Regions from separate parts of the Billgrantia antri genome, predicted to be linked through region 2. Evidence: predicted binding sites of a transcription regulator. Region 2 holds the regulator's gene; each other region holds the start of a gene.

Region 1 (3,710 bases), 1.7 Mb from region 2:
GGCAGCGTCCCGGTCAGCGCCTGGTAGGCGATAACCGCCAGCGAGTACAGGTCCGAGCGCGGCGTCGCCGGCTCGCCGAGAAAACATTCCGGCGCCGTGTAGGACACCGTACCCAGCGGCTCTTCCACCAAACCCGGTCGGCTTTCAGTGATTCCCGCCACACGTACCGAGCCGAAGTCGATCAGGGTGGCGTGGCCCGTGGCATCGACCATGACGTTGTGCGGCCGAAGGTCCTGGTGCACCATCTCGAGGCGATGGAAGGCGCGCAGGCCACGGGCAATCTGCTCGACCAGCCTGCGCACCGTCTCCAGCTCCAGCCGCGGCTGGTCGCGCAGCCACTGGGCCAATGTGCGGCCCTCGATGTACTCCGTCACGCTGTAGAGATAGCGGCGTCGGCGCCCCGGCCGGTGCGCCTTGACCACGTGGGGGTTGTCGATGCGCTGGGCGATCCACTCCTCGAGCAGGAACCGCTCCACGTGCCGCGGATCCTCGCGCAGCTCGGTCGCCAGGGTCTTGATGACCACCTTGTGCGAGCTCTCCTCGTCCACGGCCAGGTAGGCGTGACTGCGGGCGCTGGCGTGGAGCTGGCGCACGACCCGATAGCCGTCCAAGCACATTCTCGGTTCGAGCTGCGGCGGAAACGGCAGTTCCACCTCCCCCGACCAGGCTTCGCGGGCATGACCCAGCGGCACCTCATCCACCCTCACCACCTGCGCCGTGAGGTTGTCGTCGCTGCCCGCCTCGAAGGCCGCCTGCACCAGGGCGCGAGCGGCGGCGTCCAGGTCTGCCTCGTGCTCGGCCAGGAGCTGACGCATGCGCGCTTCGCTCAGGTGCTCGTACACGCCGTCGGTCACCAGCAGGAAGCCGTCCCCCGCCTCGACGGGCAGCGCCAGGTAGTCGATCTCGAGCTGCTCGCCGATACCCATTGCCCGGCTGAGGTAGCACCTGTCGGGTGCCAGCCAGGCGCGGTGCTCGCTGGTCAGCGGCTCGAGGTTGTCGTCCTGCAGGCGGTAGAGCCGCGCATCGCCGACATGGAAGACATGCGCAGTGCGCGACTTCAGCACCAGCGCGGTGAAGGTACAGACGTAGCCACGGTCCTTGTCCCAGCGATACTCGCTGCGCCGGGTCTGGGCATGCAGCCAGGCGTTGGTCGCCATCAGCACCCGCTGGGCCGCGGTCTTCACCGTCCAGCTCTCGGCGGTACAGTAGTAGTCCTCGATGAAGCTCCTGACCGCCGTTTCGCTGGCGACCCGGCTCACCGCGCTGGTGCTGATCCCGTCGGCCAGCGCCACCACGACACCCTTGCTCGACAACTGCGGCTCACGCGGCACGTAGGCGCCGTGGAAGTCCTGGTTGACCGCCTTGCGCCCCGGCTCCGAGCACTGGCCCAGCGAGACCCGCAACGAGTTGCCGGGTTCGAACGCCGACATCTCAGATGTCACGCAGCGGCGCGGTGCGCACATGGGTGGCATACAGCGTCAGGCCGGTCAGCGAGAGCCCGCCGATCAGATTGCCCACCACCACGGGGATCTCGTTCCAGATCAGGTAATCCGCAATCGAGAAGTCACCGCCCATCATCAGCGCCGACGGGAACAGGAACATGTTGACGATGGAGTGCTCGAAGCCCATGAAGAAGAACACCATGATCGGCATCCACATGGCGATCACCTTGCCGCCCACCGTAGTCGAGATCATCGCCCCGACCACGCCGAGTGAGACCATCCAGTTGCACAGGATGCCGCGAATCAGGATGGTCAGCATGCCCGCCGCGCCGAACTCCTTGTAACCCACGGTGCGGGCATGGCCGATTCCGGCGATCTTCTGCCCCACCTCGTCCGGCGGCGTGGCGAAGCCGTAGGTGAAGACGATCGCCATCAGCACCGCCACGGTCAGGGCGCCCCCCAGATTGCCGCAGAAGACCTTGCCCCAGTGGATAAGGATTCTCTCGATGGTGACGCCGGGGCGCCGGTCGAGCCAGGCCAGCGGGGTGAGCACGAAGACCCCGGTCAGCAGGTCGAAGCCCATCAGGTAGAGCATGCAGAAGCCGACCGGGAACAGCGCAGCCCCGAGGATCGGCATACCGGTCTGCACCGTGATGGTCACGGCGAATACCGCGGCCAGTGCCAGGATGGCGCCCGCCATGAAGGCGCGAATCAGGACGTCCCGCGTGGCCATGTGGAGCTTGGACTCGCCGGCGTCGACCATCTTTGTCGCGAATTCCGAAGGAAGCAGATAGGACATGGTGTTCTCTACGCGCTTGGCGCCTCTCGTCTCGTGTCTGAGGTGACGAACGCAAAGGCGCCTGAAGCCGGCGTGCAGCTTCAGGCGCCCTTGCCTGTATTCGTCGCGTTGTCATGGGGCCAAGGCCGGCGGCGATCGTCGTTGATCCTGCCGGCCAGCCTGCGCATGCAGCAGGCCCTGCCCAAGAACAAGCACGTGGCGTGCCAACTCTTTATTACAGATCGGAAAAAAGCGCGTGTCGCGGGGGCTTCACGCCATGCCTTCCGCTGCCATGCTTGCCGCAGCAGGCAGCGCGGCCTCTATCCCACGGCGGATAGAGGCCACGGCGGTGCATGGGGTGGCGCTGACGCCCAGCCTTGGTGCAGTTCGTCTCAGCGGGGCGGGGAAATCTCGGCACGAGCGGATTGCGCGGCGGCCGGGCTGGTGGCGACCATGCGCACCACGCTGCCCACCACGATCAGGCAGGGCGAAGGCAGCGGCGAGGCGGCCAGCTTCTCCGGCATGTCGGCCAGGGTACCCACCAGCGAGGCCTGCTCGGGCAGGCTGGCGTTGGCCACCAGCATGATCGGCCAGTCGTCGGGCAGCCCATTGCGGCGCAGCCCGGCACAGATGGCCTCGACCTTGGTCAGGCCCATGTAGAAGATCAGCGTTTCATCCTGGCGCGCCAGCTCGGCCCAGTCGGGCTCGCCGTCCTTGCGGCACAGCTGGGCGGTGACGAAGCGCAGCTGCTGGGCGTGGGCGCGATCGGTCAGCGGAATGCCCATGCCCGCCGCCGCGGCCGAGGCGGCGGTAATGCCGGGCACGATCTCGGCCTCGACGCCGGCCTCGGCCAGCGCAGCGAGCTCCTCGCCCATGCGCCCGAACACGCCGGGGTCGCCGCCCTTGAGCCGCACTACCGACTTGCCCTCCCGCGCCAGCTTCACCAGCAAGGCACCGATCTCGGCCTGGGGCACGCTGTGGTGGCCACGCGCCTTGCCCACGTAGTAGCGCTCGTGGCCGGCGGGAATCAGCGCCAGCACGTCGTCGCCCACCAGGCGGTCGTAGACCACCGCCTCGGCCTGCTGCAGCAGGCGAGCGGCCTTGAGAGTGAGCAGCTCGACGTCGCCGCTACCCGCTCCCACCAGGTAAACCCGCCCGGCGCGGCACTCGCCGTCCAGGGTCAGGGTGGGCGCCTTGACCCGCGTGGAGCGGCCGAACGGCGAGCGCACGATGTGGCCCAGGCCATGCAGCCGCGAGAAGGCCGCCTGCCCTAGCGCCCGGGGCCGCTGCGCCCGACGCAACAGCTCAGGCGACAGCAGTGACTTCAATTGGCTCAGCGCTCGCATGCGCCTTCTCCTCTTCGATCAACGATTTCAGCTCGGGAACGCAACTTCCGCATTGGGTGCCGCAGGCCAGCCTGGCGCCCAGCGCCTCGACGCTGTCGTCGCCTTCACGGATCGCCTCTAGGATAGCGCGTTGACCCACCTGAT
Region 2 (3,710 bases):
GCAGCTCTTCCAGCAGACGCGGGAAGCGTTCAAGGGCATGAGGCAGGTTGCGAGCATCAATGCTCACCGCGATCGAAGTCTGGATCGTGGGTGAGTTGCGTAGCTCATCCACCAAGGAGCCGAGCAGCATCGCCGGGAGGTTATCGATGGCGTAGTAGCCGATGTCCTCGAGCGCCTGCAGTGCGATCGACTTGCCGGAGCCGGAGCGGCCGCTGATGATCACAAGCTGCATGAGGGGTCTCCTGATCAGGGCTGGCCGAAACGGTGAATCGTTCAATTCAGCCCGAGGACTGTCGTCGAATCGCTTCGATAAGGCGCTCGTGGAGTTCGCGCTGGCTAGCGCATTTTCGCAGCTGGGCGCGCGTCTCGGCATCGTTCATCACGCCGGCTACCTGGCTCAGCAGCGACAGGTGCGTATCGTCGGCCTCTTCGGGGACCAGCAGCACGAAGACCAGGTCGACCGGCTCGCCGTCGATGGCATCGAAGTCGATCGGCTCGGCCAGCTTGAGAAACGCCGCCACCGGGCTGTGACAGTGCGGGCTTCGGGCATGGGGGATTGCCACGCCATTGCCGATGCCGGTGCTGCCCAGCCTCTCGCGACCGACTAGCCTGCCGAAGACCTCCTGACTGTCGAGGCTCGGAGTGTTCTGCGCAATGAAGGTGCTGAAGAACTCCAGCACCCTCTTCTTGCTGCCTCCCGGAACATCGAACAGCGCTCGCTCCGGGGGCAGGATGGTTTCCAGTGTCATGGCAACTCAGCGAATGCCGGCGCCCTGGGCGCGAGCCTGGGCTTTTTCCTTGTGTTTGACCAGTTGACGATCGAGCTTGTCGGTCAGCGCATCGATGGCGGCGTACATGTCTTGATCGGAGGCTTCGGCGTGAAGGTCGGCGCCGGCGGCATGCAGCGTGCAGGCGGCCTGCTGACGCTCCTTCTCGATCGAGAGCGTGACCTGCACGTTGGTGATGTTGTCGTAGTGTCGCTGGACGCGGTTCAGCTTCTCGCTCACGTAGTCACGCAGTGAATCGGTCAGCTCAACATGATGGCCGGTGATGTTGACTTGCATGACAAGCTCCTTCGTCCTTCGGGTGGTAGCTCGATTGTAACCCTTTTTACTGCCCTGCATACCCCTTCGAATGGCGGGTTTGCCGGGGATCAGCATTGCGTCGCGGTATCAGCGAAAACGCTTGCGTTCGCTCGAAGAGGGGATGCCCAGGGCTTCGCGATATTTGGCCACCGTGCGGCGAGCGACCTGGATGCCATCCTCGCCCAGCAGCTCCACCAAGCGGCTGTCGGAGAGCGGCTTGCGCGGCGGTTCATCGGCGATCAGCTTGCGGATGCGGGCGCGAATCGCCGTGCTGGAATGCACGTCACCGTCACCGTTTCCGCCGACATGGCTGGAGAAGAAGTACTTCAGTTCGAAGACCCCGCGGGGGGTATGGATGAACTTCTGCGTCGTCACCCGCGAAATGGTCGACTCATGCATCTCGACGGCCTGGGCGATGTCGGCCAGTACCAGCGGCTTCATGCCCTCCTCGCCCTGTTCGAGAAACTCGATCTGGCGTGCCATGATCTCTCGCCCCACCCGCAGCAGGGTGTCGTTGCGGCTGGCAAGGCTTTTCATCAGCCAGCGCGCTTCCTGCAGGTGATCCTTGAGAAACTGGTTGTCCTGGCTCTTGTCCGCGCGCCGTACCAGGGCGACGTAGTCGGGCTGGATACGCAGACGTGGCAGTGCCTCGGCGTTAAGTTCCACGCGCCAGCCGGATTCGTCATGGTAAGCAACTAGGTCCGGGGTGACGTAGCTACTGCCGACCTCGGCATAGGCGCTTCCGGGACGGGGGTCCAACGAGCGAACCAGGGCGATGACCTGATCCAGAGATTCGTCGTCAAGCCCTAGGCGGCGCTTCAGCAGGCGACGATCGTCGGCGGCCAGGGCCTCGAGGAACTGGCGTACCAGGCGGCGGGTCTGGGGCAGCAGCGGCGTGTCATCGGGCATCGCGGCCAACTGCAGCATCAGGCACTCGCGCAGGTCGCGGGCGAACACGCCGGTCGGTTCGAACTGTTGCAGGCGCAGCAGGACCTGCTCGACCTCCCGGGTCGGCAGGCCCTCCAGGCCTTGCCGGCGCAGGCCGTCGCGAATCTCCTCCAGGGGTTGCGCCAGGTAGCCGGTGGCATCGACGGCGTCGATCAGGCTCTCGGCGATAAGGCGCTGGCGATCGCTCAGATCGGTCATCGCCAATTGCCAGATCAAATGGCCGGTCAGGGTCTGCGCCGAGGCCTGGCGCTCGAAGTCGGGGCCTTCGCCGGTAATGCCACCGGAACTCGTGCCGTGATCGGGGTAGGTATCCGACCAGTCGCTGTCGGTGGAGAGTTCGCTGGGTATCTCGCTGGCCCAGTCATCGCTTGGGGTATCGCTGACGGCCTGCTCACCGAAGCCGTCGTCGAGTTCCAGCATGGGGTTGGATTCCAGTGCCTGCTGGATCTCCTGGCGCAGGTCGAGCGTCGAAAGCTGCAGCAGGGCTATCGCCTGCTGCAGCTGGGGAGTCATGGTCAGCTGGGTGCCGACACGCAGTTGCAGGGATGCTTTCATGGCCATGAGAGGTAGGCGCTCATCTGCCGGAAAAGCTCTACCCTAGACGGGAAGGTCACGACTTGCAAGAGAGTTGACTGCAATATGTATGCCAGTAAGGGTTTTTATCCCTGATTAGAATGTTTTAATGCAGTCTAGGGGCTTGCATAATGCGACAGAGTGAGCTACAGACGAAAGTCCTCGCCGAGGTAAACCTCGCGGACCCGTCGGTTGGCCAGAATGGCCTCGGCATCGCCTTCGGCGATGATCTGGCCGTCGCCGACGATATAGGCCGAGTCGCAGATGTCCAGCGTTTCGCGTACGTTGTGATCAGTGATCAGTACGCCGATATCACGTGCCTTGAGCTGGCGAATGATGCCCTTGATTTCCCCCACCGAGATCGGATCGACCCCGGCAAAGGGCTCATCGAGCAGAATGAAGGCCGGCTCGGTGGCCAGTGCCCGGGCGATCTCGACGCGTCGCCGCTCACCACCGGACAGGCTCATGCCGAGGTTGTCGCGGATGTGGGTAACGTGGAAGTCCTCCAGCAGTTGCTCGAGCCTCGCCTGTCGCCCACGACGGTCGAGATCCCGTCGTGTCTCGAGGATGGCCATGATGTTGTCGGCCACCGACAGCTTGCGAAAGATCGAGGCTTCCTGGGGCAGGTAGCCGATACCGGCGCGAGCGCGCTCGTGCATGGCGCTGTGGGAGAGATCCAGGTCGTCGATGTAGACGTCGCCGGCATCGGCCTTTATCAGCCCGACGATCATGTAGAACGAGGTGGTCTTGCCGGCCCCGTTGGGTCCGAGCAGGCCCACCACGCAGCCCTGCTCGATCGAGATGCTGATGTCGTGCACCACGCGTCGGCGCTTGTAGCTCTTGGCCAAATGCCGGGCATGTAGGGTCTTCATCGACATCTCAGCGCTCCGGCTGCAGCGTCATGCGTATGCGCTGGCTGCCTTCGACGCCCTCGCTCTGGGCGCGGGCCTGAACGACACGGCGATCGAGGAAATATTCGAGATAGCCACCTTCGAAGGTGTCGCCGCCCTGATGCAGTTCGGCGCGGTCGATCAGTTCCACTCGCCGTTCGGCGACATGGTAGATGATCTTGCGTCCCCAGCCGCGAACGACCGGTTGCTCCGG
Region 3 (3,710 bases), 1.9 Mb from region 2:
CTGGTGGGTCGCGGCGATGATGCGCACATCCACCTTCACCGGGGTGTGGCCGCCGACCCGGTAGAACTCGCCGTCGGCCAGCACTCGCAGCAGCCGCGTCTGGGTCTCGGCGGGCATGTCGCCGATCTCGTCGAGGAACAGCGTGCCGCCGTTGGCCTGCTCGAAGCGCCCTTGTCGGCTGGCGGTGGCGCCGGTGAAGGCGCCCTTCTCGTGGCCGAACAGCTCGGACTCGATCAGGTCGCGGGGGATGGCTGCCATGTTTAGGGCGATGAACGGATGGCTGGCGCGCGGGCTGTGCTGGTGCAGCGCACGGGCCACCCGCTCCTTGCCGGTGCCCGACTCGCCGTTGATCAGCACCGTGATGTGCGAATGCGACAACCGCCCGATGGCACGGAATACCTCCTGCATCGCCGGCGCCTCGCCGATGATCTCCGCGTCGAGCCCCTCGGGCACGCTCACCGGGCGCTTGCGTTCCCGCGCATGGGCCACAGCGCGGCGCACTAGCGCCAGCGCCTCATCGACGTCGAACGGCTTGGGCAGGTACTCGAAAGCGCCGCCCTGGTAGGAGGCCACGGCACTTTCCAGGTCCGAGTGGGCCGTCATCACGATGACCGGCAGGTCGGGATGCACCTCGCGAATCCGCGACATCAGATCGAGGCCGTCGATCCCCGGCATGCGAATGTCGGTGACCAGTACGTCGGGCGGATCGTCCAGCAATCGGCTGAGCGCCACGTCGGCCCGATCGATGCATTCGACCTCGAGGTCGGGCTGAGCCAGGGCACGCTCCAGCACCCAGCGAATGGCGCGGTCGTCGTCGACCACCGCGACACGTGCGACATCAGTCATGGCGCCTCTCCAATGGAATAAGCAGACGAAATTCGGTATGGCCGGGGCGGGACTCGCACTCGATCAGCCCCTGGTGCTGATGCAGGATGCCCTGAGCAATGGACAGGCCCAGTCCGCTGCCGTCGGCGCGCCCCGATACCATCGGGTAGAAAAGGGTTTCCTGAAGGCTCTCGGGGACGCCGGGGCCGTTGTCGATCATTGCCACCTCGCAGACCAGGCGATGGCGCTCCGCGCCCAGGGTGAACTGACGGCGGGCCCGGGTGCGCAGCAGCAGGCTCGGCGCCTCGGTACCGGCCTCGGTCATCGCCTCCACGGCGTTGCGTGCCACATTGAGCACCGCCTGGATCATCTGCGCCTCGTCGCCGGGAAAATCCGGCAGGCTGGGGTCGTAGTCGCGCTCGATGGTCACCGCCGGGGTCTCGGCGAGCAGCAGGGTGCGCACCCGCTCCAGCACCTTGTGGATATTGAGCGGTTCGTGGCGCAGCAGCTTGTTCGGCCCCAGCATGCTGTCGACCAGGTCGCGCAGCCGATCGACCTCCTCGACGATGATGCGGGTGAACTCCTTCAGGGAAGGGTCATCGAGGTCGCGCTCCAGCAGTTGCGCCGCGCCACGGATCCCGCCCAGGGGGTTCTTGACCTCGTGCGCCAGCCCACGCGATAGCACCTTGATCGCCTCCTGGCGGTTGAGCAGGGCCTCCTCACGGGAGATGCGCAGCAGCCGGTCACGCGGTTCCATCTCTACCAGCAGCTCCACCGACGACAGCGGCGTCACCGTATAGTCGATCGTCACCACAGCGCCGCCGAGCAGCGCCAGCCTCACTTCGCGCTGGGTGTACGGGTGCTGATCGTCGCGCGCCTTGGCCAGCACCTCGCCCATGCCGTCGTCCTCGGCCAGCAACGTTGCCAGACCAAGCCCCTTCACCCGGCCCAGGCTGACCGCCAGCAGGGCTTCGGCCGCCGGATTCATCCAGCTCAACCGCAGCTCATCGTCGAGCAGCAGCACCGCGGTGGTGAGGTGTTCCATCAGGCGTCGATACATTTACCACCTTCCCCTCGGTGAATGCTGGAGCGCATGGGCAGCCCCTGCATCGTCATGGCGCATCGACGGAGATCGCCGCTGCACCGTCTCGATACCGGGCAGCGCCCGGGGCGGGACATGTCTATCTAGAAGCCAAGCAAGAAGCGCGCCAACCCCTCTCGGTACGGTATGGCGCCGTTTCGGGGCGACGATCCGACTCACTTATGCACTATAATGGTGCATGAGTGAAAAAACTGCCATGTCAGGGGGCATGGCTCCTTGCTCTCATGGTGCAGCCATCGACATGAGGGAAGCCGGAAGGTGAAAACCGCGTCAGTCGGCACGCTGCACGTACAGCGAGACCGGCGCGCTACGATGGCGCACTTGCCCCTGGGCGTCGAGCAGCTCTGCCTGCAGCACGTATTGCCCACGGTCGAGATTGGCCAGCATGAAGGCATGGGTATGCATGGGGGTCTGACTCACCCGGCCGTCGACCAGCAGTCGAACGCTGTGGTCGGGACGCAGCTCGGGCTCGATGGCCAGCTCCACTTGCAGGTTGCCGGCATAGCTCGCGGGAAGGTCCGCCCCATGCTGCGGCGAGCGGATACGAAAGGTGTCGTAGGGCATGAAGGGCTGGCCAGGCGGCTCGCCCATGCGTGGAGCTACGCCATCGACGCGCGGCGGTGCCGCCTGCCCTCCCTCGATGCCCGGTATCACGGTCAGCGGCGCCAGCTCGACCGGCTCGCCGCCACGACCGGGATCGTCGGTGAAGATCACGTTGCCCTGCGCATCGGTGGTGCGATAGATCGTCGTGGCCAGTGCGGCCTGAGCCAGTGCCAAGCCCAGCAGAATCAGCACGATCGCCTTGCCCATGAGGACTCTCCCTTGACGGCGACCCGCTCTTCGCTGACGGTCGTCCGGTGCCAGTGAACGTGTTTCCCCCGCGAACGTTTCGCATCCCAGTGTACGACAAAAAAGGGCCCCGCGATGCGGAGCCCCTGGTGGCAAACCGGTGGCAGGCCACCGGATGCGGCTGCTTAGCAGCTGTAGTACATGTCGAACTCGATCGGATGCGTGGTCATGCGGATACGCTCGACGTCTTCCATCTTCAGCTCGATGTAAGCATCGATCATGTCGTCGGTGAACACGCCGCCCTCGGTGAGGAAGGCACGATCCTTGTCCAGGGCTTCCAGCGCTTGATCCAGGCTGTGGGCCACGGTCGGCACTTTCTTGCCCTCTTCCGGCGGCAGGTCATAGAGGTTCTTGTCCATGGCATCGCCGGGGTGAATCTTGTTCTTGATGCCGTCGATACCGGCCATCAGCATCGCGGCGAAGCACAGGTAGGGGTTGGCGGTCGGGTCCGGGAAGCGAAGCTCGACGCGCTTGCCCTTGGGGCTCGCGGTATACGGAATGCGGATGGAGGCCGAGCGGTTGCGAGCACTGTAGGCCAGCATTACCGGCGCCTCGAAGCCCGGCACCAGACGCTTGTAGGAGTTGGTCGAGGCGTTGGCGAAGGCGTTCAGCGCACGCGCGTGCTTGATGATGCCGCCGATGTAGTACAGGGCCATTTCGGAGAGGCCGGCATACTGATCGCCCGCGAACTGGTTCTGACCATCTTTCCAGAACGACTGGTGCACGTGCATGCCGCTGCCGTTGTCGCCGACCAGCGGCTTGGGCATGAAGGTCGCGGTCTTGCCGTAGGCGTGGGCCACGTTGTGGATGACGTACTTCAGCTCCTGGACTTCGTCGGCCTTCTTCACCAGGGTGTTGAACTTGACGCCGATCTCGTTCTGACCGGCGTTGGCCACCTCGTGGTGGTGCACCTCGACGGTCTGGCCGATGGCTT

What was found. Region 2 encodes sigma-54, which starts transcription at its own class of promoters, with help from an activator protein. Its sites were predicted from a motif close to TGGCACNNNNNTTGCTNT; they were not measured.
Region 1: the regulator sigma-54 is predicted to act here: its motif matches at 2,430-2,447, upstream of HNO53_RS06195 (formate/nitrite transporter family protein).
Region 3: the regulator sigma-54 is predicted to act here: its motif matches at 2,019-2,036, upstream of glnL (nitrogen regulation protein NR(II)).

The regions. Positions count from the first base shown of each region.
Region 1 covers NZ_CP053383.1:1,293,719-1,297,428, reverse strand. The annotation lists gene HNO53_RS06200 (bifunctional protein-serine/threonine kinase/phosphatase) at 1-1,430, opposite strand, end outside; gene HNO53_RS06195 (formate/nitrite transporter family protein) at 1,432-2,241, opposite strand; gene cobA (uroporphyrinogen-III C-methyltransferase) at 2,613-3,566, opposite strand; gene HNO53_RS06185 (nitrate reductase) at 3,526-3,710, opposite strand, start outside.
Region 2 covers NZ_CP053383.1:2,987,041-2,990,750, reverse strand. The annotation lists gene rapZ (RNase adapter RapZ) at 1-232, opposite strand, end outside; gene ptsN (PTS IIA-like nitrogen regulatory protein PtsN) at 279-749, opposite strand; gene hpf (ribosome hibernation-promoting factor, HPF/YfiA family) at 756-1,064, opposite strand; gene HNO53_RS13895 (RNA polymerase factor sigma-54) at 1,173-2,594, opposite strand; gene lptB (LPS export ABC transporter ATP-binding protein) at 2,753-3,478, opposite strand; gene lptA (lipopolysaccharide transport periplasmic protein LptA) at 3,486-3,710, opposite strand, start outside.
Region 3 covers NZ_CP053383.1:349,375-353,084, reverse strand. The annotation lists gene ntrC (nitrogen regulation protein NR(I)) at 1-846, opposite strand, end outside; gene glnL (nitrogen regulation protein NR(II)) at 839-1,885, opposite strand; gene HNO53_RS01635 (DUF4124 domain-containing protein) at 2,198-2,737, opposite strand; gene glnA (glutamate--ammonia ligase) at 2,902-3,710, opposite strand, start outside.